Regions from separate parts of the Staphylococcus condimenti genome, predicted to be linked through region 3. Evidence: riboswitches for the same ligand, from Rfam matches in the RefSeq annotation. Region 3 holds a riboswitch; each other region holds the start of a gene.

Region 1 (7,912 bases), 120 kb from region 3:
CAGCTGATGCAGTTGAAGATGTTAAATCTGCGTTGAAAAATAAATAATTGTGATATGAAGTGATTTAAGCGAGCTTATTTAAAGCTCGCTTTTTGCTTTTTCAAGTACTTGCTGAACTAATTTTGAATAAAATGTGAATTTTTTAACAAATTCCTGAGAAATACATCTATGTAAACGCATTATTGCTATAATAAAGTTGAAAAAGGTGTATTGCTAAAGAAGGAAACAGTATTGTGAAACACCTGTAAAAGTGGCTTGTTCTTTTGTAAAACACCAGATAAAACTGTTTTTCGTTTTAAAGACGGACAGTATGCTTTAAGGGAGGAAATTGATATGGCAAGAAAGGAAGATACTTCACAAAAAGAAAAGAAAAATAAGAAAGTAAAACCGTTGTGGATTGTAATTAGTTTTGTTGTGCTTATTGCAATTATGTTGATACCGACAGGCAATAGCATACCAGTGATGGCTAAAGTTTCATTGGCAATTCTCGCTTTCGCAGTTATTATGTGGGTGACCGAAGCGGTATCTTATCCTGTTTCATCTACAATGATTGCAGCATTAATGATTTTACTGCTTGGATTTAGTCCAGTACAAAACCTTGCTGAAAAATTAGGTAATCCAAAAGCAAACGGGGCAGTGCTGCATGGTAGTGATATGTTTGGAACTTCTAACGCTTTGAAATTAGCATTTAGCGGTTTTGCTACACCAGCATTAGTACTTGTGGCAGCAGCTTTATTCTTAGCAGCAGCAATGCAAGTGACAAATCTGCATAAACGTCTTGCATTACTTGTTTTATCTATCGTGGGTAATAAAACAAATCGTATTGTAATCGGGGCTATTTTAGTATCTATTGTACTTGCTTTCTTTGTACCGTCAGCAACAGCACGTGCAGGAGCGGTTGTGCCAATTCTGTTGGGTATGATTGCAGCATTCAAAGCTTCAAAAGAAAGTAAGCTTGCAGGTCTATTAATTATTACAGCAGTTCAAGCAGTGTCTATTTGGAATGTAGGAATCAAAACAGCAGCAGCTCAAAATATAGTAGCAATCAACTTTATCAACCAAAGTTTCGGACAGGATGTTTCTTGGGGACAATGGTTTTTATATGCAGCGCCATGGTCCGTACTTATGTCGATTGCATTATACTTTATTATGTTGAAAGTCATGCCGCCAGAACATAAAGAAATTGAAGGCGGTAAACAGCTTATCCGTCAAGAATTGGATAAACTTGGTCCGATTACTTCGCGCGAATGGCGTTTAATCGCAATTTCAGTGTTATTGTTATTCTTTTGGTCAACTGAAAAAATCTTACATCCAATCGATTCATCTTCTATCACACTTGTAGCAATGGCTGTTATGTTGATGCCGAAAATTGGTGTAATGACATGGAAAGAAGTAGAAAATAAGATTCCATGGGGAACAATTATTGTCTTTGGAATTGGTATTTCACTGGGTAATGTATTGTTAAATACTGGCGGAGCGCAGTGGTTGAGTGATAAAACATTCGGCTTGATGGGCTTGCAACACATGCCGTTAGTAGCCACTATCGCACTTATTACATTATTCAATATCCTAATTCATTTAGGATTTGCGAGTGCAACAAGTTTATCATCAGCATTGATTCCAGTCTTTATTTCATTAACAACAACTTTGCATCTAGGCGATCAAAGTATCGGATTTGTGCTTATTCAACAATTCGTTATTAGTTTCGGATTCTTGTTGCCAGTAAGTGCACCGCAAAATATGCTTGCATATGGTACAGGTACATTTACAGTTAAAGACTTCTTAAAATCTGGTGTTCCATTAACTATTGTAGGTTATATTCTTATTGTTATTTTCAGTATGACGTATTGGAAATGGTTGGGACTTATTTAAAAAGTGAAGTTCGGTAAAATAATAAATATTAATTTTTAGTAATATAAGAAGCGCACAGACAGTTAAAAAAACTAGTCTGTGCGCTGTATTGTTTAAAAAACAAAAAAGCAAACATATAACGCTATATATTCAAAGAAAGTCAGTAAATACATATATTTTAACCGTAGTTTTACACCAATTGGAACTTCCCATTTCGGATAATGTTGTTCATAATAAGTGATTTGCAGTAAAAACAACCCTATTCCTAGAGGCAACAACATAAGACCGATACTGACTGGATATGAAAAACCAATTTTACGGATAAGATGTCCGATAATCATTTGAAATAAAACGATAATGGCTAAAAAAATTCCTAGATAGACTGTCATTTTACCATGCGCACTCCTTTAATTAAGATCAAGAATAGGAATTGTAATACTGTCATCAAAAAGATAAAGAATACACCTCGAGTATCAAGCAAAGTCATCACATCACGGAAGATGGATAAGGGCTGGTTGACTAAATAGACTGTGTGCAAGCGTAAAAATCGGCCCATGAAAATGCCTAAACTATTTGTGAAAACCAAGATGATTACAATGAGGTAATTAAACACGGGTTTATCTGTTAAATGCAGCAGTTTCATATAAATAAGTGCATATAAATAAAGTGCAAATAGAACACCTGATACTAAGAATGTAAAATACATCCATTCCGTTGGACGTGCACCATTATAAATGTTGAAACCAAATTGATTGATATGAATGAGATCTGTAACCATATAGAACGTATTTGGAAGTATCAAGATAAAGATTACAGTGAATACAATAAATAATGGCCATTCAAATGTTCTTTTAGGTAAAAATAATGGAAGCAGTAGTGCTAATTCAAAAGGTATATATGCTAAAAAGAGATTCAGTGCCATAAAACCATAAAAATGATTTAAAGGAAAAGTTAATAATAATAACAGCACAAAGAGTATTCTAGCAATATAGCGAGATTGCATAATTGATGCCTTCTTTCTACGATCGTAACGAATAATTTTAAATTTATATTAGTCATATTGTAATTTGGATCATTCAGACTTATTTGTTTATGTTACAGAGTTTTGAACATGATATCAATTTAAAAGGACAGTAAATACCTAACTAAAGTGTTATATAAAAGTGATGGATTTTGAATTTTTAATTTAGGGAATAACACAAGAAATTGCAATATTGCTATAAAATGTATCTATTGAGCGTTAGGGAGACTATGGTGTATAATGGGTAGTCATTAAAAATTTAGGTGCAAATAAGCAATAAAGGAGGACATCATGAGTAAGCAATTAATCACATTATATTTTAATATATTTCTTGTTTTCTTAGGTATCGGATTAGTTGTACCAGTATTACCAGTATATTTAAAAGATCTTGGTTTAAATGGAAGTGATTTAGGAATTCTTGTTGCGGCCTTTGCATTGGCCCAAATGGTTATTTCGCCATTTGGTGGTAACTTAGCAGATAAATTAGGTAAAAAATTAATTATTTGTATTGGGCTCGTTCTTTTTTCCGTTTCGGAATTTATTTTTGCAATGAGCAGCAATTATACTTTATTAATTATTTCAAGAATTATCGGCGGTTTCAGTGCAGGTATGGTAATGCCGGGGGTTACTGGAATGATTGCGGATATTTCTCCTGCTAAAGATAAAGCGAAGAACTTCGGATATATGTCAGCCATTATTAACTCAGGATTCATATTAGGCCCCGGACTTGGCGGTTTTATGGCAGAGTTTTCACACCGTTTACCGTTCTATTTTGCAGGAACTTTAGGTATTGCAGCTTTCATTTGTTCGATCTTTTTTATACATGGTGCAAAACGTCAAACAACAGATGGTTTTACTCACTTTGAACCGCAAGAATTGGCTAAAATCAATGTTAAAGCTTTTATCACACCAGTGATTATTACTTTTGTATTAGCTTTTGGTCTATCAGCGTTTGAAACATTATTCCCGCTTTATACAGCAGATAAAGCGCACTATACACCTAAAGATATTTCAATTTCAATCACTGGAGGCGGAATTTTAGGTGCTGTTTTCCAAATCTTTTTATTTGATAAATTTATGAAATACTTTAAAGAATTGACATTCATACAACTCGCATTATTTTATTCAGCTTTAGTCTTATTCTTTTTAATTATTGCACATAGTTATTGGTCTATCATGCTTATCAGCTTTATTGTATTTATCGGTTTTGATATGATCCGCCCAGCAGTCACTAATTATTTTTCAAACATTGCAGGAAACCGACAAGGTTTGGCTGGTGGGTTGAACTCGACTTTTACCAGCATGGGTAACTTTATTGGACCTTTAGTTGCAGGAATCTTGTATGATTTTAATTTTGAATTTCCATTATACATGTCGATTGCTGTCATGTTATTAGGAATATTTATTATATTTGTTGAGAAAACGATTAGAGAAAAAAATAAACTCAAAAAGGTTGATAATAAGGCTTGAAACATAGATTGTTTCAGCTTTATTATTCACTTTTATTTTTCAGAAAAATTAAAAATTTAATTGACGGTGTTTATTGATAATGATAGGATAAAAATAATTCAATTAATCAAACTCTTATCCAGAGTGGCGGAGGGATGTGCCCGACGAAGCCCAGCAACCATCGTATAACGAAAAGGTGCTAATTCACATTAAGCGAAAGCTTATAAAGATGAGAGAAAGTAATTAAGACTTTCTCTTTTTAAAGGGAAGGTCTTTTTCATCGTGATGTAAGAGTGGATTAAATTGGAGAACTCTTACATAGGATGGTGTCCATAGATATGAAAAAATTAATAAGCGTCTTAACTTTAGTAGTGATTGCATTTACGCTTTCAGCTTGCGGTCAAAGTAATAGTGCAGAGAATAAGAAAATAACAGTGGCAGCTTCTCCTGCTCCTCACGGTGAAGTATTAGAGCATGCGAAAGAAGAAATGAAGAAAAAAGGGTACGACTTAGAAATCAAAGTCGTCAATGATTATAAAGTGCCTAATAAATTGTTGGATAAAGGTGACGTTGATGCTAACTTATTCCAGCACGTACCTTATTTAAACGCAGAGAAAAAATCTCATGGATACAAAATTGAAGAAGTAGGCAAAGTATTTACGACACCAATGGGTGTATATAGTAAAAAATATAAAGACATTAAAGATATCCCAGAAGGTTCTACGATATATGTTTCAAATAACCCTGCCGAAGAAGGACGCTTCTTGTCATTTTTCGTTAACGAAGGTTTAGTGAAACTTAAAAAAGGTGTCAAAATTGAAGATGCTAAATTTGATGACATTGTTGAAAATAAAAAACACCTGAAATTTAATAATCAACAAGGTGCAGAATTCTTACCGAAAACTTATAAAAGCGGAGAAGGTGCAGCTGTGATTATGAACTCTAATTACGCAATGGACAATGGTTTGAAACCTTCTAAAGATGCGATTGTTATGGAAGATAAATCATCGCCGTTCGCGAATATTCTCGCAGTAAAAGAGGGTCATAAAAACGATAAAAATTCCAAGAATTAATTAAAGTCTTGCAATCTAAAGATATGAAAAACTTCATTGAGAAAAAATATGGAAAAGATGTAGTTCCATATGAAGCAAAATAACTGACAACTTGGAGGTAATCAAATGACAAAATTAGGAATTATCGGGACAGGACGTGTAGGCAGTCAAGTATTAACGGACGCACAATATTTAGGAATCTTTTCAGAAATAGTTTTGATAGATACGAATGAAGATTTGGCGAAAGGTGAGGCTCTGGATCATCGTCATTTACAAGGGTTGGGACATACACACCATGTCGATATTTATAGTGGTAACTATCAAGATTTATCAGATGCAGATATCGTAATCGTATCGGCAAGCGCGCCTTCTACGCCAGAGATGGCAGATAGAACGTTATTGACGCGTGCGAATAGTTTAATCGTACATTCAGTTTTTCAACAATTATCTGAGGTTAATCAAGAAGCAGCCATTATTTTGATTTCGAATCCAGTAGATGCTATGACATTGATTGCACAAGAAGCGGGTTACCCAGCACATAAAGTCATTGGAACTGGAACAAATTTAGAGTCGTCGCGTTTTCGTACTTTAATTGCAGATCATTACAATGTGGATCCTAAGAGTGTTGAAGCATTTGTATTAGGTGAACATGGATCCCATGCAGTACCGATTTGGAGTCGAGTTCGTATTGCTGGTATTGAATTGTCTGAATTTGAAACATTAACCAAAAGTACACCGATAGATAAAAAAGCAGTTTCAAAACGCATAGATGAAGTGGCCTTTGAAGTATTCAAGAAGAAAGGCTGGACCAATTCTGCTATTTCAAGATCAGCTGTTCAGTTGGCACAAGCAATTTTATTAGATGAACATACAATTGAACCTGTCAGTGCCTCTGTAAACGGAGAATATGGATTAACAGGTGGAGCGCTCAGCTTATTATCTTTAATTGATAAGAATGGTATCGCAAAACGTTTGCCAATTTCATTGCACCCTGACGAGCTTCAGCAGCTTAAAGATGCACATACATTTATTAAAGAAGCTGTAGAACAAGCGCATAAGGAGATTGAAAATATATCATAAGCAACAAGCTTGTAAGTTTTGTTGAATGTTTGTAACATAAAAGAATTAAAAAACTAGGGAAAATTACGTACTTTACTTTGATAGTTGTGAAGTACGTATTTTATTTTGAACAAAGCGCTTGAATAACAACGATGAAAACAGTTACATAAAAAAGGTATGTCACCATTTCAAAAGTATCGTTTGTGTTACATTTATTACGTATATTACATTTGGTTTAAATAGCATACCACATAAAGATTTGGCATAGTTTCTGTGTTAATATTGTAAACACAATGATAGAACTATGAGGGAAGTAGAATGAAAACAGTTATTTTATGGATTTATGCTGGCATTCTGACTTGTTGTCTGGTATTTCTACTTGTCTTAGTATCTAATGAATCAGAACTTGCTAAGTTCCAAAATAGCGTTTCAACGTTTATGCAAGGGGAACAAGTTTCTTCAAGCGATACAAAAGATAGTGGAACGCCGCCGACTTATAGTGCGGTTGCAGGAAATAACATCAATCATCAGACACATTCAGAAAGTAAGCAACATACTGAAAAACAAAATGCAGACAAGACATTTGTAATCTCACTTACATCTGTCAACTTGAAAATGAGTCACTATTTATTTGAAGACCTTTCGTCACAAGGTGCCCATGACACAAGACTTCGCTAAGTGCGAATGTTTACATAATGTCAGGCGCCTTGTTTTTTTGTCTAAAATTTTAATATAGTACTATAAGTTCCTTTTAATGGATTTAAAATGCTATATTTGAATTGTGAGGTGAATGACATGAAACAGAAGAAAACGAATGCAATGCGTATACTTGAAAATGAAGGTGTTGATTACGAAGTGCGCACCTTTAAACTAGGAAAAGAACATTTAGAGGGGAAAGAAGTCGCTGAATTGATAGGCGCCTCTTCAGAGCAGGTGTTTAAAACGCTTCTTTTTATTAATAATAACCATGATCCTTATGTGTTTGTTATTCCTGTTGAAGGTAACTTAAATATGAAACATGCAGCTCAAGCGGTTGGTGAAAAGAAGCTGCATCTATTACCTCTATCAGAGCTTACTAAAGTAACAGGATATATAAGAGGCGGTTGTTCACCTGTAGGCATGAAACATTTATATCCTACTGTAATTGATGCGTCTGCTGAGCAGCAGAAGACCATCTTTGTCAGTGCAGGACATCGTGGTGTTCAAATGGAAGTAAATGTTGAAGACTTAGCTAAGGTGACAAAGGCAAAAATAGCAGATGTAGCAAATCATCATGTTAACTAAGGAAGATGGACAAAAGTTCATCTTCTTTTATTTGTCACAAAATGATTGTTTTTGAATGAAAATGAAAGTTTTTGGTTGAAATTTGTAAGCGGAAACATTATAATAAAATAGAAATGAGGTGGCGATATGATTACTGAGAAACGATTTGAAGTCATCATTAACTTATTAAAAGAAAAAGAATTTCTCACTTTGCAAG
Region 2 (7,912 bases), 590 kb from region 3:
CAACAGGTAAATATCCATTTATGATGTTCGGTTTGCCGGCAGCAGCATTTGCGATTTATCGTCAAGCCAAACCAGAACGCCGTAAAGTAGTCGGTGGGTTAATGTTATCTGCTGCTTTAACATCATTTTTAACGGGTATTACTGAACCTTTAGAATTCTCATTCTTATTTGTCGCACCGATTCTTTATGTGGCACATGTTATTTTAGCAGGTACTTCATTCTTGATTATGCACTTGCTGCATGTTCAAATCGGTATGACATTCTCAGGCGGATTTATCGACTACATTCTATATGGTTTATTATCATGGGATCGCTCAAATGCATTATTAGTTATTCCAGTAGGTATCGTGTATGCTGTAATTTACTACTTCTTATTCACATTCTTAATTAAAAAATTAAACTTGAAAACACCAGGTCGTGAAGATAAAGAAGTTGAAAGTAAAGATGTTTCTGTTAGTGAGTTACCGTTTGAAGTATTAGAAGCAATGGGCAATAAAGAAAATATTAAACATCTAGATGCTTGTATTACGCGTTTACGTGTAGAAGTCAGAGACAAAGAATTAGTAGATGTAGAAAAATTAAAACAACTTGGTGAATCAGGTGTGCTTGAAGTCGGTAATAATATGCAAGCGATTTTCGGACCGAAATCTGATCAAATCAAACATGATATGCAGCAGATTATGGATGGCAAGATTACTTCTCCAGCTGAAATAACTGTTACAGAAGATGGAGATGTCGAAACAGCTGAAATTGTAGCTGAAGGCGGCGCATTGATTTACGCACCGATTACAGGTGAAGCGGTTGATTTAAGTGAAGTGCCAGATAAAGTCTTTTCTGCAAAAATGATGGGTGACGGTATCGCAATCAAACCTGAAACAGGAGAAGTTGTTGCACCGTTTGATGGTACAGTTAAAATGATCTTCCCGACTAAACATGCTATCGGTTTAGAATCTAAAGATGGCATTGAACTTCTGATTCACTTCGGTTTAGAAACGGTTAAATTAGAAGGAGAAGGTTTTGAAATCTTAGTGAAAGAAAATGAAAATATCATCTTAGGTCAGCCATTGATGAGAGTAGATTTAGATTACATCAAAGAACATGCAGATGATACAATCACTCCGATTATTATTACAAATGCAGGCAGCGCAAATATCGAAGTCTTGCATACAGGAAAAGTAGAACAAGGTGAAAAGTTAATTTTGATCAATAATTAACATACTGTGAATTGAAAGGGCAATCTGATACAGGTTGCTCTTTTTTGTATTTAGCAGACGACGTATAATCAACACTTTTAAAAAATTGTTCGGTTTCTTTTAGAATAGGCGTGGTAATATATATAGGTAAAACAAGCATTTTAGCATTAAAAGTTTCTTTTTTTACAAAGAAGCGATAGAATATGTTTAATTAAGCACAAGGAATGGTGAATTATATGGCAAATAACGATAAGCCACAGCGTTTCTCATTGAGTGAAACACGTTTTATGAAATTTATCGGAGGCAAGAATTTGTTATTTGGCTTAGTCATGTTGATACTTATCGGTATTACGATTTTTATTTTTGATAAAGTCTCATACATATTCCAGCCTTTTGTGATTATTTTTAATACCATAGCGGCACCTGTTATTCTAGGACTCATTCTCTTTTATTTATTTAATCCGATTATTAATCTTATGGAACGTTATCGTATACCAAGATTATGGGGAATTATTATTTTATACTGTGTCGCAGCAGCAGTCATTGCATTGATTGTTAACTTATTAATTCCTATTATCGGCGGTCAAATTAAAACTTTCAGTCATCATATGCCGCGATATGTTGATAAATTCAATGATATTGTTGATCAGGTGACGAGCATGTCGAAAGGTACAGGATTATCCAACTTTTACGGTCAGATTCAAGATCAATTAGATAAGTTTGCTAGAAAAGTACCAGGGATGGTTTCAGATTATTTTGATGGATTCGGAACAAAAGTGATGTCGTTTGCTGAAGCGGTTGTTAATGTCGGAGTAGTTTTGGTTACAACACCATTTGTACTCTTTTTCTTCTTAAAAGACGGTCATCACTTTAAAGAAACAGCAATTAAAATCGTACCGCCGAAATTCCGTCAAGATTTTCATGAAGTGATTGAAAGCATGAGCTTGCAAGTAGGTTCATACATTCAAGGACAAATGTTTGTATCATTATGTATCGGTATTCTGCTGTTTATCGGATATTCGATTATCGGATTAGATTACAGTTTAGTGCTTGCATGTATCGCAGCAGTAACAAGTGTAGTGCCTTATTTAGGTCCTACCATTGCAATTTCACCTGCGATTGTCATTGCATTGATTACTTCACCGATTATGTTATTAAAATTAGTAGTTGTATGGACATTAGTTCAATTCTTTGAAGGTCACTTCATTTCACCTAACGTAATGGGTAAAACTTTAAAAGTCCATCCATTAACAATTATTTTCGTGCTTTTATGTGCCGGAAATCTATTAGGTGTTGTCGGTGTAATTCTAGCAATACCAGGTTATGCTGTCTTAAAAGTGTTAGTGATGCATCTCTTTGATATCTTCAAACGTCGCTATAACCGTTATTACGGTCAGGATTCGGAACCTTATGAAGTATCAAGCGAAGAGTGGAAAGATAATCCTAACAACGAAGTACGTTAATACAGGAAATCAAACAGGCAATGACACTTTTGTTAGGTGTGATTGCCTGTTTTTACATTTTTAAAATTTTAGGAATGTGGTATATTTCTATTATGTAGTTTGGAATTATTTGTTAACAAATGAATCAAATAATTAATTTCTGATAAAATAAGAAAAGAGAATTGAGTGAAAAAATGTCAAAAGAATTAAAAAGCCGTCTCCTGACAATTGCGAAAGTGGTTTTTGCGACCGTATTATTCATTATCGTTGCCTCCATTTTGTACCAAGAGGTTTCTAAAATGGATTTCAAAAAGGCGTTTATTCTTTTTGAAAAATTAAACAGAGCAGAATTAACAGGTGTATTTGCGTTAGGCGGCGCCTCTATCTTACTGCTCAGCTTTTATGACTTTATTATGGTACGTACCTTGAAATTGAAAATATCAGCAGGGAAGATATTCAGAATCAGCTATATCATTAATGCGCTGAACTCCATTATTGGTTTTGGGGGTTTCATTGGTGCAGGCATGCGTTTGGCCATTTATAAAAATTACACTAAAGATACCAAAACACTGATGCATTATATATCATTAGTTTTATTATCTATGCTGACAGGATTAAGTTTTTTATCTATTCTTGTTGTAACGCATATCTTTAATGCCTCGCATCTTCTAGATAAATATCAGATTGTACATATCATGATGTATATCGTGGCCTTATTCTTGCCGGCCTTTATTATTTTCACAATTAAGAAACCCGTGCAAAAAAATCATCGTTTAACAGGTGTCTATTTAACACTGGTTTCTGCAGTTGAATGGATTGCAGCAAGTACTGTCTTGTACTTCTCATTACGTGTTGTGCATTTAGAGGTACCTTATACATCTGTAATTGGTATCTTTATTATTGCTGCAATTGCAGGTCTGATCAGTTTTATTCCAGGTGGATTCGGTGCCTTTGATGTCGTGATTTTAGTAGGACTGAAATATTTAGGGTTACCTGAAGAAAAAATAGTTTTAGGCCTCTTAATGTATCGTTTTGCGTATTACTTTATTCCGCTTTTAATTTCAATGATATTATCCATTTTTGAATTCGGAACATCTGCAAGACGTTATATTGAACAATCTCGTTACTATACACCGGCTAAAGAAGTTACATCGTTTTTATTCTCATATCAAAAGTCAATGTTCTCTAAAATTCCTTCATTATCTTTAGGTTTACTCGTTGCGTTGACGAGTTTAATGTTCTTGTTGAATAACGTATCGATTATTTATGATGGATTATATGATCCTAACCATATGTTTTATTATATTATCGTAACGATTCATACGAGTGCTTGTTTAATTTTAATGTTGAATGTACGCGGTATTTTCAAACAAAGCCGACGCGCTATTTTATTTGCACTCGTTGCGATTATTTTAATATTCGGAATCACGCTCTACTTGAATACATCGATATTGTTGATGTTTTGGCTCGTTGTTTTATTTGCATTGCTGGTTTACTCATTCAATAAAACAACAATTTTAAAACGCCCATTACGTATGCGTCATATTGTAGCGATGTTTATTGTCAGTGCACTGATGCTGATTTTGAACCACTATGTCATTAAAATCGTGCTGAATGCTTTAGATGCCTATAAAATTGAGCTGGATACGTCTTTATTGCGCTATTATCTATGGATGACTGCGATTGTTATCTTTATCATCGTCGCATTTATTGTATGGTTATTTGAACAAGCTTATTCTAAAGCACGTCCAACACCGGATTTTGAGCGTTGTTCAGAAATTATCGAACAATATGGCGGCAACTATTTAAGTCACTTGATACACAGCGGAGACAAAGATGTCTTTATGGATGATTCACAAGAAGCATTTGTTATGTATCGTTATAAATCCAATACACTGGTTGTATTAGGAGATCCTATCGGTAATCCAGCACGTTTCAATCATTTATTGGAATCGATTTATGATTATGCACTTACAATGGGTTATGAAATCATCTTCTATCAAGCAAGTGATCGTTATATGCCTTTATATCACGATTTTGGTAATCAGTTCTTTAAATTAGGTGAAGAAGCGGTTATTGATCTGACTACTTTTACGACATCAGGCAAAAAACGCAGAGGTTTCAGAGCAACCTTAAATAAAATTACAGATCAAGAAATTGAATTCGAAATAGTAGAACCGCCGTTTTCAAAAGAAATGTTTGCTGAGCTTAAACATGTCAGTGATGCATGGTTGGATGGCAAAAATGAAATGCATTTTTCTGTAGGTCAGCTTACAGAAAGCTATATCTCAAAAGCACCTGTCGGTATCTTGAAAGAAAAAGACGGCCGAATTATTGCATTTTGCAGTTTAATGCCGACGCACTATAACGATTCCATTTCAATTGATTTGATCCGCTGGCTGCCGGATGTTGATTTACCGTTAATGGATGGTTTGTATCTGCATATGCTGTTATGGGGTCAAGAACATGATTATAAAGCGTTCAACATGGGCATGGCGACACTTTCTAACGTAGGCCAAACTGAATTTTCATATTTGAATGAACGTATTGCCGGTCGCATTTTTGAACATTTTAATAATTTATACCGCTTCCGAGGTTTAAGACAGTATAAAGAAAAATTCAAACCGAATTGGGAACCGAGGTACTTAGTGTATTCAAGACATAGTTCGCTTGGACAGAATATGGTCAAAGTACTTCGTGTCATCCGTTCTAAAAATTAGCAGCTTAATATTAAACCTGATTGTCTGAATAAAGGCAATCAGGTTTTTTGCTTTAGAAAGATTGACTATAATCAAGCTGCTTTATTAAAAAAGTGTGAAGCCAGGATAAATTTATTTAAATTTCAGAAAAATATGAATAGTCTGTTGACAACCGACAAGATAAGTTTTATACTCTGAATTAAATTAAATAAAACTTATCCAGAATGGTGGAGGGACTGGCCCGACGATACCAGGCAACCTATTTAAGTTAGGTGCTAATTCCAGCAGGTGAAGACCTGAAAGATAAGAGATCTTTAAGTCTATCTTTTCAGGTAGGCTATTTTTTTATGTTAAATAAGGAGGAAATGGAACATGACAAACGATTTTAAATTTGAGACATTACAATTACACGCAGGACAAGAAGTGGATTCCGCTTCAAATTCGAGAGCAGTACCAATTTACCAAACGACATCTTTTACATTTGACGACACACAGCACGCAGCAGATTTATTTGGTTTAAACGCACTGGACAATATTTATTCTCGTTTAACGAATCCTACCGTAGCAGTATTTGAAACACGTGTAGCGGAATTAGAAGGCGGTTCTGCAGGGGTAGCCGTATCTTCTGGTATGTCAGCAATTACGTATGCAGTACAAACTGTTGCTGAAGCAGGAGATCATATTGTAGCAAGCTCAACATTATATGGCGGTACATTCACATTATTCAACCATACTTTGCCAAAATACGGAATCGACGTTTCTATTGTCGACAGCAAGAATTTAGATGAAGTGAAAAATGCGATTAAAGATAATACAAAAGCTATCTACATCGAAACTATCGGTAATCCTGAAGGTAACGTAGAAGATGTAGAAGCATTAGCGGAAATTGCGCATGAAGCAGGTATTCCTTTAATCGTGGATAATACATTTGCTTCTCCCTATTTATTCAGACCGATTGAACACGGTGCGAATATTGTAGTTCATTCTGCAACTAAGTTTATCGGCGGCCATGGTACTTCTATGGGCGGGGTTGTTGTAGATGGCGGCAACTTTGACTGGAAACAAAATGATAAATTCCCTGGATTGACAGAACCGGACCCGTCTTATCATGATTTAGTATTTGCGGATGCTTTTGGTGAAGCGGCGTTAGCATTTAAAATCAGAACAACATTATTACGTGATACAGGTGCTTGTTTGTCTCCAATAAATGCTTTCTTATTACTTCAAGGTTTAGAAACATTATCTCTCAGAATGGAACGTCATGTTGAAAATGCTGAGAAAGTGGCTGAGTTCTTGAATAATCATGAAAAAGTAGAATGGGTAAAATATGCAGGTCTGCCTACAAGCGAGTATTATGATTTAAAAGAAAAATACCTTCCTAAAGGTGCATGTTCTATTTTCACTTTCGGTGTCAAAGGCGGTTATGATGCAGGTATCAAATTTATCGAGTCCTTAGAATTGTTCTCATTGCTTGCGAATGTAGGGGATGCGAAATCATTAGTGATTCATCCTGCTTCTACAACGCATGCGCAATTAACACCTGAAGAACAATTATCTGCAGGTATTACGCCTGAAACAATTCGTATTTCTGTAGGACTTGAGCATATTGATGATATCCTTAATGACTTAGAAAAAGGATTAGACGCAATTTAAAATGCTGTTTACTGAAGGAATTCCTATTCTGCCTGCATTAAAAGCGGAACATACCGCTTTTACAGATCAACGGATTAGTAAGGGGTTGAATCTGTTGATTGTTAATTTGATGCCGATTAAAGAGGATGCTGAAAGACAACTGTTACGTTTATTCGGACAAACGGATCATTCAATTAATGTTGATTTTATTTATCCTGTCACACATCAAAGCCGAACTTCTTCTAGTGAACGTGCTGCGCAGTATTATAAGGAATTTGATGATATTAAGGATCATTATTATGATGGTTTGATTATGACAGGTGCGCCTGTTGAACATCTTTCTTTTTCTGAAGTAGATTATGTTGAGGAATTGAAAGAAATCTATGATTGGTCTGATACGCATGTGAAACAGCGTATGTTTATTTGCTGGGGCGCACAGTTTGCGCTGAATTATCGATATGGGATTCAAAAAAGGATGTTCCCTGAAAAGATGACGGGCATTTATCGTTATCATATTATGCAAGAACATCCTGTATTAGAGGCGATTCCTGAATACATTATTCCGCAATCGCGCGGGTCTTATATGGATCCTTATGAGGTGATGGGGGAAGCGGATTTAGATGTGATTACGTATAGTCCTTATACGGGAATGGATTTTATCTCTAATCAAGCGCAGACGGATTTATATATCGGCGGTCATTTTGAGTATGAAGCGGATACGTTGCTGAATGAGTATGTGAGAGATAGAGAGAAGAATGGGGAAGCGGCTGCTAAACCTAAAAATTACTTCCGTGGAGACACACTTAAACCACTGCCAGCATATTGGATTCCATATGCACAGCAATTATTTCAAAATTGGACTGATATGATGGAAAAAAATAGATGGCGCCATGATGAAATTAATATTTTAGAATGATAATAGATTGTTTATAAAGAAAATATGGTA
Region 3 (7,912 bases):
AATAGATCCGAATGAAAAGCATAGCTTAGAAGCATTAACAGATGCAGAATTAATGGTTATAAAATCTGAATTAGCATAAATAAGAAAAATAAAAGAAATCAATTTTTAAGTTTTAAAATTTTTTGTAAAAACTGTATTTTTAATTTAACTAATATGTTATAATTGAACAAATCCTATCAAACTGATAAGAAATGTTTTTCGGAGTATCGAAAATAAAAATTTATTGAATTTCAGATAAGGAAATACCTTTAAGTGAGGTTGTTGAATGTCATTTTATAAATTTATTCTCACATTTATGGAAGATGATACGCCGTTTGGTCAATTAGCTGATTACATTATGAATGATCACAATTTTCCAAAAGAAGAGACTAACGTTCAAAACATTTACGATTACGTACATGAGCATTATATGGAAAATCATCTTTTAGAATCGGCCAATAGAGCAATGAGTATATATGAAAATAATTGAAATAAACAAGTGCAAAATGGATGATACCATTGCACTTGTTTTTTAAATAAAATTAAATCGTAAAAATTACGATTTATGGTTTACAAATAGAAAAATATACTGTAATATAAAACGTAACCGTTACGATTTGCGGTCACTTAATTACAACTTACTTTACTTAGTCAATTCGGTACACGGGAATGTACCGAATTTTTTTATTAAAAAACCTATTGGCAACTCCAATAGGCAAATTAAAATGCAGATAATTCAATAGTTTTAACAACAGCACCTGCTTTATTATAATAGGTGATTTCAAAATTAGTTAAATCAACTATCCAAGAAGCGATACCTAAAGATGCTGCACGATTACTAAACTCATCGAAAGTAAATTCTCCAGCACGTGAAGCTTGCAAAAACTCGTTAAAGGTAGACTTGTCAACGTGTCGAGGAATTAATATCGAAGTACTGTTTCCTTTAATGCTGATTTCATCTCCATCCTGATCATTGAAAGTATAGACACCTTTTTTAACATTATAAACATATTTAGTGACATCGCATCCTCGTAACTTTTTTAAAGTTTCTGGAAAATCAGCAGTAGATACCTCACTCTCTAAAACTTGTTTTAAATCCAGTTTTGTGAATTTCAAGTTTTGACCCCCAATACTTAATTAAGTGCTTTAATTTGTAACTTTTTTTATTGGATAAATCAACCAATGTTCATCTATATAATGATCTCCATATTTCCGTGAATTTGTTTCAAAACCTGCTTTTGAAAACCCATATTCACTATAAAATACCATTGCGCCAATGTTATTAGAAGCTACTGGGGCTAATATCTTTTCTATATTCATTTCCTGACAAAATTCAACGACTGAGTTCAATAACTGCTCATCTAAGTGATCGATATCTTTAACATACATATTTTCAATGATGCTCTTATGTTTCGTTCCAACAATAATAGGATGGAATAAAGTAAGAGCACCTACTAAGACGCCATTATGAAAAACTCCGAACAGGTATTGGATTGTATTATTTTCATCAATTAAGTGTGCAAAATATTCTTTAGAAATATTACTTTCATCATAAATGGCCCAAGTGTAAATATTTCTTCTATCTTGTGACGCCTCTTTGAAGAGTCTGTATACATCTTCTAAATCGCTTTGTGTTAATAAGCGTATCTCTTTCATTTATTCACACCCCGTTTGTCAAAATCTCTCTCTATTATTTGCATAATTCTAAGACTGATAATAGTTAATTTTAATATTATAATAGGGATAAAAACAAAGCAATGACAAATTCATGTATTTCTTGAAAATTTAAAGAAATTAAGGAAATATAGCACAACCTTTTTGGAAAAATAACAAAAAAACTATGGGTTAAAGAGTTGTCTAATATACAATCCAATTAATAATTTTGATATAATAAATAGAATATGTATTTGAAAGAGGTTACAACATGGAATGGCTAGGATTTCTAATACCAACATTAGTACTGTTAATTGCAGTATTTTTCTTTATTTTGATTATTTTTTTAGATCGAAATTAGCAAGGGTATAATTATAACAATTGAGGTTAAAGTAGTAACTACTAATTTAAAAGAAACGTGGGGGAGCACTATGAGTGAAGTAGATATTGCAGTGACAATAGCTCCTAAAGAGGAGATTACTGAACAACTAAAAAAAGATTTAGTAAAGGAACAAAGTAGTATCGATATTATTGAATTACGTATAGATCAACGTGAATCTTTTGAAATAGCTGATTTAGAAAACTTATTTAAGACATTAAAGGATTTGCAATTAGATGCCGAAATATTAGTGACTTATCGTACAACAGTGCAAGGCGGTAAAGGACAAAAAAATGGAAATGCTTATTATGAATTCTTACAAGATCTCATACAAATTCAAGGGTATGACATGGTAGATATTGAGTGGGATGAAGCACAAACTGAAATATTATTGCAATTAGTTGCACAAGCACAATCTGCAGGGTTAAAAGTAGTGCTTTCACAACATGATTTTGAAAAAACACCTAACTTAGAAGCTTTAAAATTCTTATATTTCAAGATGAATAAAATAGGTGCTGATATCTTAAAAATTGCAGTAATGCCGAACGAAAAACAAGATGTTTTAAATTTGTTAGAAGCACTTGCTACTGCGTCAGAAAGTATAGAAGCGAAAACAGTAGGCATATCTATGTCTCAATTAGGATTGGTTTCAAGAACTGCGCAAGGTGTATTTGGCGGAACAATTTCATATGGTTGTTTAGGAGTCCCGCAAGCACCTGGTCAAATTCCTGTCAACCAGTTAAAAGAACTTTTGAATATATACAAAACAAACAAATAATTTGAATTAAATCAGTCGACATCCTATACTATAAATGATAATGATTATCATTAAATGAAAGGGAGTTAGACTGTGGAATTAAAAGATGCAATTACTTCAAGACGCAGTGTAAAAATATTTGACCATGATATGCATATAGATGATGAAGCATTGTATGAAGCACTTAAACTTTCTACAGATGCACCGAATCATGGTATGAGGGAACCTTGGAGAATTGTGCATGTTTCTAAAGAACGACTAGGAGATATGAGCCGTTCAGTTTCTCGCTTTGCTTTCAGAAATGAACCTGAGAAACAGCAAAGTCATTATGACGCTGTAACAAAACTTGGCGGATTATTAGTTATGATAGTTAAAAGAGATCCTAGACAAAAAGAAAATCTTGAAAATCATTTAGCATTTGGAACATATGCACAAAATCTCATGCTTTTATTATATGAAGCCGGAATTGGAACATGTTGGAAGTCACCTGAGTATATCTTTTCTCCTAAAGTAAGAAAAGTATTAGGTGTACAAGCTGATGAAGATTTAGTTGGCTTTTTATATCTAACAGATTTAAAAGGAAAAATTCCTCCGAAAAAACCACGTCACACTGAAAACTTTATTTCAGAATATTAAATGAAAAACGGGCTGCGATTTCTATTGAATCGCAGCCCGTTTTACTACTTATATTTATTTGTTGAATGTTTCACTTAAGAAAGATTCTACTTGTTCAGGAGATTTAGCATTTGCAGAATGTAAATGTGCAAGTTTGTCTCCGTATTGGAAAACTAATAAGCTAGGGATACCCATTACTTCATTTTCTTGTGCTACTTCTTCAAGTTCATCACGGTTAACTGAATACCATTTGTACTTATCGTATTTTTTGACAATAGGGTCAATCCACATATCCATAGCACGGCAGTCAGGACACCAACCTGCTTCGAATTTAATAATCACAGGTTCTGCACTTTGAATAATTTTATCGAAATCTTCTCGTGTTTTAATAGCTTCCATCATTCATACTCTCCTTTAATTAAATCATCATATCTGTATTATAACTAATGTTTAGCAAATCTAAAAAAAATTTAACCTATAAATTAAAGCGTTTTAAATGATAATTTGGTATATTATAAACAAAGTTAAAGGAGGTCAATATTTGTGATTAGATTTTATCAGTATCAAAATTGTACAACATGTAAGAAAGCTGCCAAATTTTTAGATGAATATGGTGTAAGCTATGAACCAATCGACATTGTGGAGCTTAATCCCAATAAAAGAGAATTACAAGACATTATTGATAAGACAGGCGTTGAGATTGATAAATTATTCAATAAACGCGGAGGTAAATACCGTGAATTAGGTCTTAAAGATCGTTTGAATGATTTATCAGACGACGAAAAGCTGGATTTATTGGCTTCAGACGGAATGTTGGTTAAACGTCCGCTAGCAGTTTCAGGTGACAAAATTACACTTGGTTTCAACGAAAAAGAGTACAAAGAAACTTGGGTGAATTAGGTCTTGTTTTTTCAGAGTAACTACTACGCCGGAAATTTGCATAATTAAATTAACCAAAAAATATAAAAAATTAAAAGATGTCTATAAATAGTTGAATGAAAAGGCTTCATATGGCATCATTGAAATGTATTCATTTATTTTATAGGAGGGGATTCGTGTGGCAGTGCCAGAGGAATTAAAATATTCAAAAGAACATGAATGGGTAAAAGTTGAGGGCGATACAGTAACAATCGGTATCACTGAATATGCGCAAGGAGAACTTGGCGATATCGTATTCGTAGAATTACCAGAAACAGAAGACGATATTGAAGAAGGCGAATCTTTCGGTAGCGTAGAATCAGTTAAAACTGTATCTGAATTATATGCACCTGTATCAGGTTCTGTTGTAGAAATTAATGAAGAATTAGAAGACAGCCCTGAATTCGTTAATGAATCACCATACGAAAAAGCTTGGATGGTGAAAGTGAAATTAAATGATGAAAGCCAATTAGATGACTTATTATCAGCTGATCAATATAAAGAAATGATTGGTGAATAATTTATATTGAGCAGTCAACTCCAGGATACTTTGTATTTTGGGGTTATTTTTTTCGCTGTTTTGGTTATAACTAACTATATCGGTAAAGTGCAGACACTTAACAACTTCTACATAGTATGTGAAACATAAACAAGTTTCATGCAAAGCGATAAGTGTCTGCGTTAAAATAAAATTATCAATTTGTGAGTAAAACTAAATATCGATACGTATTTCTTAACTTAAGCACCACGTTTGCAAGTATTATGCAATGATATCACGAGAGTATTGGAGTGTAGTGAATATGGCATTGTTAGATAAAGTAATCGTTGTTGAAGGTAAGACAGATAAAAAGCGTGTTCAAGAGGTGATAAATGAGCCTGTTCAAATCATGTGTACACACGGGACAATGGGGATTGATAAGTTGGATGATATGATTGAATCTCTATATGAACGCCCAGTCTTTATCCTTGTGGATGCTGATAAAGAAGGTAATCGCATCCGACAATGGTTTAAACACTATCTTTCAGAAAGCGAGCACATCTTTGTAGATAAAACATACTGCGAAGTAGCACGCTGTCCTAGACCTTATCTTGCCAGAGTGCTTAGAAAATACGGATTTGAAGTAAAAGAAGAAGCTCCTGTGAAAGGATTAGTTTATAGATGAGTACGAGTAAAGAAGAACGGACAGATATTACGCAAAATTTCGATAAAGATAAACATCTTATTTTTGGATATACTCCTATGTGCGGAACTTGTAAGGTTTCAGAACGTATGTTAGATATTGCGAATGAAATTTTACAGTTGCCTATTACAAAAGCTGATTTGAATTTTCATGCGGATTTTAGCGAGCAATATCAAATTCAATCGGTTCCTGTTCTATTGGTGATGTCAAAAGATGAAGAAATAAAGCGTATTTATGCATTTCAGTCTGTTCCATATTTATTAGAAAATTTAAAATAGTTATTGACTATCACTGAGTGAAGTGGTAGGATAAAAATCAATTAAATAGTGTTGTCTCTTATCAAGAGAGGTGGAGGGATGTGCCCTGCGAAACCCGGCAACCGTCTTTATATAGAAATGGTGCCAATTCACAAAAAGTTGAACTGCTTTTGAAGATGAGAGAAAGAAATTTTAAATTGCTTTCTCTTATTGCTACAAGCAGCAATAAGAGAAAGCATTTTTAATTTGGTAGTGTAAGCAAGGAAAGGGGAGTATAGGGTGATTCAACTAAAACAAATCGTCAAACGGTATAAGACGAAGCATCAAGATGTACTAGCTGTTGATCATGTCGATTTAGATGTGGCAGAAGGTACTATTTACGGCGTTATAGGGTTTTCAGGCGCTGGTAAAAGTACGCTTGTCAGAATCTTAAATTATTTAGAAGAACCAACTTCAGGTGAAGTGATTATAGACGGTGAAGAACTAGGTAAGCTTTCTAAAGCCCAATTAAGAAAAAAACGTCAAAAAGTCAGCATGATCTTCCAACATTTTAATTTATTATGGTCAAGAACCGTGTTGGACAATATTACATTTCCATTGGAAATTGCAGGGTATAACCGTCGTGACGCTGTAAGAAGAGCAAAAGAACTTGTTCAATTAGTAGGTCTAAGCGGACGGGAAAAAGCTTATCCTTCTGAATTGTCAGGGGGTCAAAAACAAAGGGTCGGTATTGCGAGAGCGTTAGCAAATGATCCTAAAGTCTTGCTGTGCGATGAAGCAACAAGTGCGTTAGACCCGCAAACAACTGATGAAATTTTAGAGTTGCTTTTGAAAATAAGAAAAGAACAAGATTTAACAATTGTGATTATTACACATGAAATGAACGTTATTAGACAAATCTGCGATGAAGTTGCCGTTATGGAAAATGGACGTGTGATTGAGCGCGGAAATGTCAAAGAAGTATTTGAAAATCCTCAACATCAGGTAACTAAGCGTTTCGTTAAAGAAGGCTTAAATGATGAGTTTGATGAGTCGATTGAGGAATTGATTCCAGAATCGCAAGACGGTTATATTCTTAGATTTAATTTTGCAGGAGAAGAAACAACAGAACCTATCGTATCCTTTATTACTCAAAAATATAATTTAGATGTGAATATCTTAGAAGCGAATATTCGTCATTCTAAAAATGGACCTATTGGTTTCTTGATTGTACATATTGCAGGATTGAAAACTGAATATTTCGAGGAGTTCAAAAATGAACTGGAAGGTCATAATGTGAACGTGGAGGTGGTACGTCATGGATAAGTCATTCAGTGATATATTGCAAGAAATGATAACGATGCCTAACGTGCAATGGGATCAAGTATGGCAAGCTTCTATTGAAACGTTATACATGACTGCTGTTTCGACAGTGTTTGCTTTTGTTATCGGATTGATATTAGGCGTGTTGTTATTCTTGACGGCTAAGAGTACATCACCAGCAGCTAAGATTTTCTATCAAATTGTTTCATTTATAGTTAACTTATTCAGAGCGATTCCGTTCATCATTTTAATCTTATTGTTAATTCCATTTACGAGTTTGATTCTCGGTACAATTAGTGGACCGACTGGAGCATTGCCAGCATTGGTGATTGGAGCTGCTCCTTTCTATGCGCGTCTGGTCGAAATTGCTTTTAAAGAGATTAACAAAGGTGTAATTGAAGCGGCGCGTTCAATGGGAGCTAATACTTGGACAATTATCAGAAAAGTATTAATTCCAGAAGCACGTCCAGCATTGATTTCAGGTATAACAGTGACAGCTATTGCTTTAGTTGGTTCAACTGCAGTTGCCGGTGTAATTGGTGCAGGTGGTTTAGGTAACTTAGCATATTTAACAGGATTCACAAGAAACCAAAATGACGTTATTTTAGTTTCTACAATTTTAATTTTAGTATTCGTGTTCATCATCCAATTTGCGGGTGACTGGGCTACAAATAAAATAGACAAGCGTTAATATTTATTTTAAAAGGGGTAAAGCAAATGAAAAAAATTATTAGCATTTTGGCAATTTTAGTATTAACAGCAGCTTTGGCAGCTTGCGGCAACAAAGACAAAGAAAGCAGTGGAAATTCGAAAACCATTACAGTAGGTGCATCACCAGCTCCACATGCTGAAATTTTAGAAAAAGCAAAAC
Region 4 (7,912 bases), 480 kb from region 3:
CCGAGCATTGAATGCTAATCAAATGGCATATGCGGATGTTATCATTCGTGAAATGACAGATGAGGAAACTGCTGTTGTAGCATTGATTGAAAATATTCAACGTGAAAATTTATCAGCTGTTGAAGAAGCTGAAGCGTATCAAAAGTTATTAGAACTTGGAGATACAACGCAAAGCGAATTAGCACAAAGTGTCGGAAAAAGCCAAAGTTTTATTGCTAATAAATTACGCTTATTGAAACTTGCTCCTAAAGTAAAGCAGAAACTTTCTGAAGGAAAGATAACAGAACGCCACGCTAGAGCATTACTCAGCTTAACTTTCGAACAACAAGAAGAAATGGTTCAAACGATTATCGATCAGCATTTGAATGTTAAACAAACAGAAGCAAGAGTGAAAACACTGGTTGGTCCTGAAAAGGTAAAAGCCAAACCATTCCAATTTGCTAAAGATCTAACAAATGCACGCGAAACACTTCAAAGCAGCTTAGATAAAATAGAACAAAGCGGTATCCATGTAGAACAAAAAGAACGTGATCATGATGATTACTTAGAAATAAAAATAAGAGTTTATAAACGTTAAAAGTCATTCGCTATTGTGCGAGTGACTTTTTTTAAATTGTTTTAAAAAACTTAAATAGAAGTATACAATATGTCCACCCCTTTATATATAATAAGAGTGTATGTTAATTAAACAAAAAGGGAGAAAAAGGACAAACATGAAAATCAAACACTTATTTTCTGCTACAGCAGCACTTACTATTTTATTAGCAGGTTGCGGTTCACAAGAAAAATCAGACAACGATACTAAGCATGAAGAAAAGACTAAAAAAGACGATAATCAAAAAACTGAGAAAAAAGAATCAAATTCAAATTCAACATCAAACTCAACTAGCAAAAATCAATCTAATGAAAATTCTGAATCGAAAAAAGAATCAAACTCAAATGTTAAACCTGTAAGTCAACTTACGCCTCAAGAAAAAGTCGCTTTGGCATTATATGCACCTAAATCAGCTGAATTTACAGTCACTCCTAGTGAGTTGCTGAATCATAGTTATGTTCATAAAGGGAACGGAGGAGACACTCAACGTTCAATTCAACAACTTTCTTTACCTAAAGCTAGTCCAGATATGATTCCAAATGCACCTTCAAATATGAAGTTTTACGCTACTCCATATGATTCAAGAGGGCCTTTTGCTTTAGTGGTTGGTATCAGTGATACACAAGTATTGATTTCAGGCACACAAGGGATTAACCCGTATCAACATCTAGTAAATATGGGCGGATTATATGATGTTAAAGATCTTTATAACCAATATAAAGATAAAAATTTCCAACAAGTAGCAAATCTTATAACTTTTACAGAATCATCTGAACCTGCACCAAAAGAAAGTGACTCAAGTAATGACAGCGAAAGTGAAAGCAATTCTTCAGATTCTGGAGAAAAAGTAACACGTGCTAATGTGATTGATAAAGTAGAGGATTATGAAGGCCATAATTTAGATACAAGCACTTATACGTACAAAGAGCCTGAACAAAAGAGTGATGGAAGCTGGGGCTTCTCATTTGTGGATAAATCAGGCAATCTTGCAGGATCATATATTGTTCATTCAGATGGATCAGTAGAAAAATTTGATGCTAAAGGCCAACCTGAATAGGAGGACAACAACAGATGAAATTGAAGTATTTGTTTGCTGCTTCTGCAACTTTAACCCTCTTACTTTCAGGATGCGGACATAGTGACAATAAATCATCAGACAGCAAAGAAGACACTAAACAAGAAGCACAGCATAAAGAAAACAAAACTTCTGAAAAGCAAACCGATAAAGAAGGGTTTTCAGAAAAGAATAGCGAAAATGACAATTCCGGATCAGAGAAAACATCTGATAATATCAAAAGCTTTAATCAACTCACTAACAAAGAAAAGATTGCTTTAGCAATGTTTGCAGTGGGACATTCAAAGTATGCAGAAACAACCGTTTCCGCAGAAGAATTATTAAACCATAGTTATGAGAAATGGGATAGTATGAACAAGGTACAAGAATCAATCCAAAATATTAAATTCCAAAGAACATTTGACGGGCAAGTACCAGGACAGCCTTCTAATATGGATGTTTATGAGTCATATGAATCAAAAGGCAACTATCTTACGATGATGGCTATGACAGATTCACAAATCATTATTATGCCTGAAAAAGGAACAAATACGTATCAACAATTATTGGATTACGGTGCAATCTATAACCTTAAAGACTTGTATGAAAAATATAAGGATAATCCAAACTTTTCTAAAGTGGTAAATATGATTTCGATTAGTGAAACACCTGAAGTAGGAACAAGCAGCAAGTCTGCTTCTTCTTCTGAAAGCAACACAAAAGAGAGCACAAGTTCAGGCGGTACAGTAACACGTGCTAATGTGATTGATAAAGTGGAAGACTACGAGGGTCATAAATTAGATACAAGCACTTATACGTATAAAGAACCTGAACAATTAGAAGATGGCAAGTGGGGCTTTTCATTTGTAGATAAGTCTGGCAACCTTGCAGGTTCTTATATCGTTAATTCAGATGGGTCGGTAGAAAAATTCGATGCTAAAGGCCAACCTGAATAATATTTATAAAACTCTGCAGTTTATTTGCTGCGGAGTTTTTTTATAGGTCAGTCCTATAATTGAAAAATGTCAGAATTTTTAGTACAATGAAAGGCGTTAATTACATTAATCAAACTTATCAAGAGAAGCAGAGGGAATTGGCCCTATGAAGCTTCAGCAACAGAAGGTTATTTAGACTGACCTCACTGTGCTTCATCCAACAAGTACAACTTGAAAGATAGGTGCATATACATAGTCAGCTATATGTTGCTTATACAGTGACATATAGCTTTTTTTGAAACAAGTATGATGTATCTATCAAAACAAAGGGGGACTATGAATGGTAATGTCAAGAAGGTTAGCGAAGATACCAGATAGTTATTTTGGAAAAACAATGGGAAGAAAGATTGAACATGGACCGCTTCCTCTCATCAACATGGCAGTAGGTATTCCGGATGGGGAAACGCCTAAAGGAATTGTCGATGAATTTGCAGATGCTTTGCGTGTTCCTGAAAACCAGAAATATGGAGCGTTCCATGGAAAAGAAACATTCAAACAAGCGATTGTCGATTTTTATCAACGTCAATATGGCGTTGAATTAGATAAAGATGATGAAGTATGTATTTTATACGGTACTAAAAATGGTCTGGTAGGCTTACCGAACTGTATTGTAAATCCAGAAGATTATGTGTTGCTGCCTGACCCTGGATATACGGATTATCTGGCGGGCGTTTTATTTGCAGATGCGCATCCCTATGCATTAGAGTTAGAACCTCCGAATTACCAGCCGGATTGGGATAAAGTGCCTGAGGATATCTTGAAACAAACGAAGCTTATCTATTTAACTTATCCGAATAACCCGACAGGCTCTACAGTAACACAAGGAGTGTTCGATGAAGCGATTCAAAAATTCAAAGGAACACAAACTAAAATCGTACATGATTTTGCCTATGCTGCCTTTGGATTTGACCATAAAAATCCGAGCATTTTGCAATCAAAAGATGGAAAGGATGTAGCGATAGAAGTCTACTCACTGTCTAAAGGATATAATATGTCAGGTTATCGTGTCGGATTTGCGGTAGGGAATAAAGATGTTATTCAAGCATTGAAGAAATACCATACACATCACCACGCTGGCATGTTCGGTGCATTACAAGATGCGGCTACTTTTGCTTTAAATAATTATGATGATTTTTTAGAACAACAAAGTGAAGTGTTCAGAAAACGTCGAGATCGCTTGACTGCTATTTTAGATGAAGGTGCTATTCCATATGAACCTATGACAGGCGGTATATTCTTATGGTTAAAGACACCTGAAGGTTATACTGGAGAACAATTTGTGGAATTCCTATTACAAGATCGGTCTATATTAGTTGCGCCAGGTATTCCATTTGGCGATAATGGCAATCATTATGTACGTGTTTCTCTTGCATTAGATGATGAACAATTAGATGAAGCAGCGAAGCGGTTAAAATCACTTAGCACTATGTATAAAAAATAACTGTAAATTAATACCAAACAGTTTAGGCGGTTTAGCCACATATTATAATTATAAGAAGTTACAAAAGGTGCTATTATATAGGTGTAATAAAAAACACTCAGACGTCCTGGTAAAGAAGACTGAGTGTAAAAATGTTAGGCGTATGGTCTGAGCCATATTCTACCTTAGGCTTATTGAAATAGTCGATTATGTTCTCAGCATAATCGGCTATTTTCATTGTCTTCTTTAACAATAAATAAGCAGCGACTGTTAAAGTCACTGTGCAAACTACTTTGAAAGTTACAAAAACACAACGAAAAAATGAGAGGCGAGACAACAAAAGTTGTTTCATCTCTCATTTTTTTTACTACATATAAATTTTAGAAATAATCTTCAAAAAAATAGAACACTGGATTTACGGCTACAACACACACGGGGTGGTGGGAGGTGCTGCCGTATATCCAGTGTCTTCTTTTTATAATTAGTAAAAGGAGTTAGGTTATTGCCGTTTATCGGGAAGTGGCAATAAATGAAATTCAGTATATATCCTTATCGGGTGAAGATATATACCAGATAATGAAAAGAATGTTCTTAATCGGGTTTAAGAACAATGGCGATTCATGCCCCAATTCCTGTGGACCCAGGGCATGTAGCCGATATGTTTATTTTAATCATTTCACTCATAATGGCTGCAGTTAATGGATGATCGCTTGTCCATTACTGCTTTTCTGGAGTGATTGCAAATGCACGGACAGGGAACCCAGGTGCATCTGCAGGTTTAGGGCTGATTGTATAAATCACTGCCCCTCTTTCAGGGAGTTGATCAAGATTTGTTAATAATTCGATTTGGAACGTATCTTGGCCTAATACATAACGCTCTCCGATTAAGTCGCCGTGTTTTGCGACATCCACAGAAGCATCTGTATCAAAAGTTTCATGTCCTACTGATTTAACACCGCGTTCTTCAAGTAAGAATTGTAATGCATCTAATGCCCATCCAGGAGCATGAGGATTGCCCTCAGCATCTTTATTCTCAAATTGTTCAACGTTCGGCCAGCGTTTTGACCAATCACTGCGGAACGCAACGAAGGAATCGGGTTCAATGCGGCCGTGCTGGTCTTCCCACTCTAATAAATCTTGACGTGTAAGACGAAAGTCAGGATTTTCCGCTACTTCTTTAGAATAATCAAGCACGATAAGGGGCAATACGAGTTCTTTTAAATCGAGCTCATGTAAATAACGTTTATGTTCTACAAAGTGGATAGGTGCATCAATATGTGTGCCATATTGTGTCGCAACACTCCATCTTTGAACGAAAAACCCATCTTCAGGTACTGTACTGATCGTATCGATATATGCTTCTTCTAATGCGCTGAAATGTGGACTCTTTGAATCAAATGTATGCGTCAAATCGACCCATTTATTTTCTTTCAAAGTTTTCAGCTGATCCCATAAAGGATAACTCATCATAAACACCTCGCTGCTGCTGCATTGTTGTTTTTGTTAAAAATAATAAATACTTAAAAGATTGATTTTTAAGAGATAAATCGGCGGGATATATCTCATATTATTGAGTTTAGCAGCATGATTAGGGGAAGGAGAGACCTAATCATGCACTGCTCAACTCAATTTCTTTTGGCTTATGCTGTTTCTTGGCCTTGTTCTTGGCGTAATTTTTTAACGGCTGATACTAAGACAGATAATGCTTCTTTTACTTGGTCTTCATTACGTGTTTTCAAGCCGCAGTCTGGGTTTACCCAGAATAATGAACGGTCGATTTCTTGCAATCCGCGGTTGATTGCAACTGTGATTTCTTCTTCAGTCGGGATACGTGGACTGTGAATATCATATACACCTAATCCGATACCTAAATCATACGTAATATCCTCAAAGTCTTTAATTAAAGCACCGTGGCTTCGAGACGTTTCGATTGAGATAACATCTGCATCTAAATCGTGGATAGTATGAATGATTTCGCCGAATTGAGAATAGCACATATGCGTATGGATTTGCGTAGCATCTGCCACTGATGATGTTGCTAATCTGAATGAACGCAATGCTTGTTTCAAGTACTCTTCATGATATTCTTTGCGAAGCGGCAAACCTTCACGTAATGCTGGTTCATCTACTTGAATAACTTTGATACCCGCATCTTCTAATGCTAATACTTCTTCATTAATCGCTAAAGCGATTTGATCTTGTACTTCTTGGCGTGGAATATCTACACGTTCAAATGACCAGTTCAAGATTGTAACTGGACCTGTCAGCATACCTTTTACAGGGTGGTCCGTTAAGCTTTGTGCATAAGCTGTTTCTTCCACTGTGATTGGTTTTGTCCATTTAACATCTCCATAGATAACTGGCGGCTTAACAGCACGAGAACCATAAGATTGTACCCATCCGTATTTAGTAACTAAGAAGCCTTGTAATCTTTCGCCGAAGAATTCAACCATGTCGTTACGTTCGAATTCACCATGTACAAAGACATCTAAGCCGATATCTTCTTGGATTTGAATCCAGCGTGCAATTTCATCTCGCAAGAATTGGTTGTACTCTTCATCGCTGATACGGTGGTTTTTCCAATCTGCACGTTTCTTACGCACTTCTTTTGTTTGTGGGAATGAACCGATTGTTGTTGTTGGCAGCTCAGGTAATTTTAAGCGTGCATCTTGAACTTTTTTACGTTCAGGGAATGCTGATTCACGATGTGTACGTACGCTGTCAAAGTCATATTCAAGATTTTTGAATGCTTGATTTTGGAAATGTTCATATTGTGCTTTCAGTTGATCGTATTTCTCTGAATCTCCATTATTGATAAGACGTTTTAAAGCGTCTAATTCATCTAGTTTTTCAGTCGCAAAGCTTAAACCTTCTTCAATTGTTTCATCTAAAACTTCATCATCTAAAGAAACTGGTACATGAAGTAAAGAAGAAGACGGTTGGATGACTAACTCGTCTGTATATTGTTGTAATTCTTCAATTAAATCTTTTTTAACTTCGATATCTGCAGCCCATACATTACGGCCATCGATAATACCTGCATATAATGCTTTATCTTTAGATAATTTACCGTCTCTGATTTGTTGTAAGTTCACACCGCGGTCATGAACGAAGTCTAAACCAAAGCCTTTAACTGGTAAGCTGTTTACAAATTCTAAATCTACATGTTCGAAGTAAGTTTGGATAACTAATTTGTCTGCTAAGCCTGCTTTTTCGAAGTAGTTGTAGACATGACGTGTAATGTCTTCTAACTCTTTCGCATTGTCTGTAACTAATACAGGTTCATCAATTTGGATATATTCCGCACCAGCATCTACTAATGATTGTAAGACTTCTTTGTATAATGGCAGTAAAGTTTCGACTTTTTCTTCAAATGATTGATCTCCGCCGCGTGATAATTGTACAAATGATACAGGTCCTAAAATCACAGGGTGTGCAGGGACATTAAGTTGTTGTGCAAATTGGAATCTTTCAAGTAATACATTACGATTCAATTTTGGTTGTGCATTATCCCATTCAGGTACGATGTAGTGATAGTTTGTGTTGAACCATTTGATTAAAGCACTTGCGACATGTTCTTTTGTACCGCGTGCGATATCAAATAGTAAGTCATCATTGACTTCTTGACCTTGGAAACGTTCTGGGATGATGTTGAATAATAAAGATGTATCAAGTACATGATCATATAATGAGAAATCTCCAACAGGTACACTGTCGATATTATAGTTCTTTTGTAATAAAAGATTTTCTTTATGCAAGTCGTTTAATGTTTCTGTTAATTCATCATAGTTTGTTTTGCCTGCCCAGTAACTTTCGATTGCTTTCTTCCATTCTCTTTTGCGTCCTAA

Evidence for each region. A riboswitch is a leader RNA that binds a small molecule or an ion and turns the genes downstream of it on or off. The one in region 3 is predicted to bind S-adenosylmethionine.
Region 1: another riboswitch for S-adenosylmethionine. It lies ahead of A4G25_RS05970 (MetQ/NlpA family ABC transporter substrate-binding protein); the one in region 3 lies ahead of A4G25_RS05385 (methionine ABC transporter ATP-binding protein).
Region 2: another riboswitch for S-adenosylmethionine. It lies ahead of A4G25_RS02455 (O-acetylhomoserine aminocarboxypropyltransferase/cysteine synthase family protein); the one in region 3 lies ahead of A4G25_RS05385 (methionine ABC transporter ATP-binding protein).
Region 4: another riboswitch for S-adenosylmethionine. It lies ahead of A4G25_RS07775 (aminotransferase class I/II-fold pyridoxal phosphate-dependent enzyme); the one in region 3 lies ahead of A4G25_RS05385 (methionine ABC transporter ATP-binding protein).

The regions. Positions count from the first base shown of each region.
Region 1 is NZ_CP015114.1:1,179,712-1,187,623, reverse strand. It holds gene mdh (malate dehydrogenase) at 1-47, shown strand, start outside; gene A4G25_RS05990 (SLC13 family permease) at 334-1,872, shown strand; gene A4G25_RS05985 (hypothetical protein) at 1,965-2,240, opposite strand; gene A4G25_RS05980 (DUF1361 domain-containing protein) at 2,237-2,854, opposite strand; gene norA (multidrug efflux MFS transporter NorA) at 3,164-4,342, shown strand; SAM riboswitch class I at 4,454-4,557, shown strand; partial or broken gene A4G25_RS05970 (MetQ/NlpA family ABC transporter substrate-binding protein) at 4,660-5,477, shown strand; gene A4G25_RS05965 (lactate/malate family dehydrogenase) at 5,500-6,453, shown strand; gene A4G25_RS05960 (hypothetical protein) at 6,751-7,110, shown strand; gene ybaK (Cys-tRNA(Pro) deacylase) at 7,228-7,716, shown strand; gene A4G25_RS05950 (DeoR/GlpR family DNA-binding transcription regulator) at 7,843-7,912, shown strand, end outside.
Region 2 is NZ_CP015114.1:472,580-480,491, reverse strand. It holds gene ptsG (glucose-specific PTS transporter subunit IIBC) at 1-1,214, shown strand, start outside; gene A4G25_RS02465 (AI-2E family transporter) at 1,430-2,656, shown strand; gene mprF (bifunctional lysylphosphatidylglycerol flippase/synthetase MprF) at 2,830-5,355, shown strand; SAM riboswitch class I at 5,547-5,644, shown strand; gene A4G25_RS02455 (O-acetylhomoserine aminocarboxypropyltransferase/cysteine synthase family protein) at 5,707-6,987, shown strand; gene A4G25_RS02450 (homoserine O-acetyltransferase/O-succinyltransferase family protein) at 6,989-7,882, shown strand.
Region 3 is NZ_CP015114.1:1,063,700-1,071,611, reverse strand. It holds gene A4G25_RS05440 (cupin domain-containing protein) at 1-79, shown strand, start outside; gene A4G25_RS05435 (YozE family protein) at 266-469, shown strand; gene A4G25_RS05430 (DUF1398 family protein) at 700-1,095, opposite strand; gene A4G25_RS05425 (GNAT family N-acetyltransferase) at 1,126-1,635, opposite strand; gene aroD (type I 3-dehydroquinate dehydratase) at 2,064-2,789, shown strand; gene A4G25_RS05415 (nitroreductase family protein) at 2,862-3,404, shown strand; gene A4G25_RS05410 (thioredoxin family protein) at 3,459-3,782, opposite strand; gene A4G25_RS05405 (arsenate reductase family protein) at 3,927-4,283, shown strand; gene gcvH (glycine cleavage system protein GcvH) at 4,441-4,821, shown strand; gene A4G25_RS05395 (toprim domain-containing protein) at 5,102-5,464, shown strand; gene A4G25_RS05390 (thioredoxin family protein) at 5,461-5,760, shown strand; SAM riboswitch class I at 5,816-5,922, shown strand; gene A4G25_RS05385 (methionine ABC transporter ATP-binding protein) at 6,019-7,044, shown strand; gene A4G25_RS05380 (methionine ABC transporter permease) at 7,037-7,732, shown strand; gene A4G25_RS05375 (MetQ/NlpA family ABC transporter substrate-binding protein) at 7,759-7,912, shown strand, end outside.
Region 4 is NZ_CP015114.1:1,541,185-1,549,096, reverse strand. It holds gene noc (nucleoid occlusion protein) at 1-577, shown strand, start outside; gene A4G25_RS07785 (hypothetical protein) at 714-1,652, shown strand; gene A4G25_RS07780 (hypothetical protein) at 1,667-2,605, shown strand; SAM riboswitch class I at 2,718-2,829, shown strand; gene A4G25_RS07775 (aminotransferase class I/II-fold pyridoxal phosphate-dependent enzyme) at 2,925-4,085, shown strand; gene A4G25_RS07770 (cyclase family protein) at 4,782-5,534, opposite strand; gene metE (5-methyltetrahydropteroyltriglutamate--homocysteine S-methyltransferase) at 5,705-7,912, opposite strand, start outside.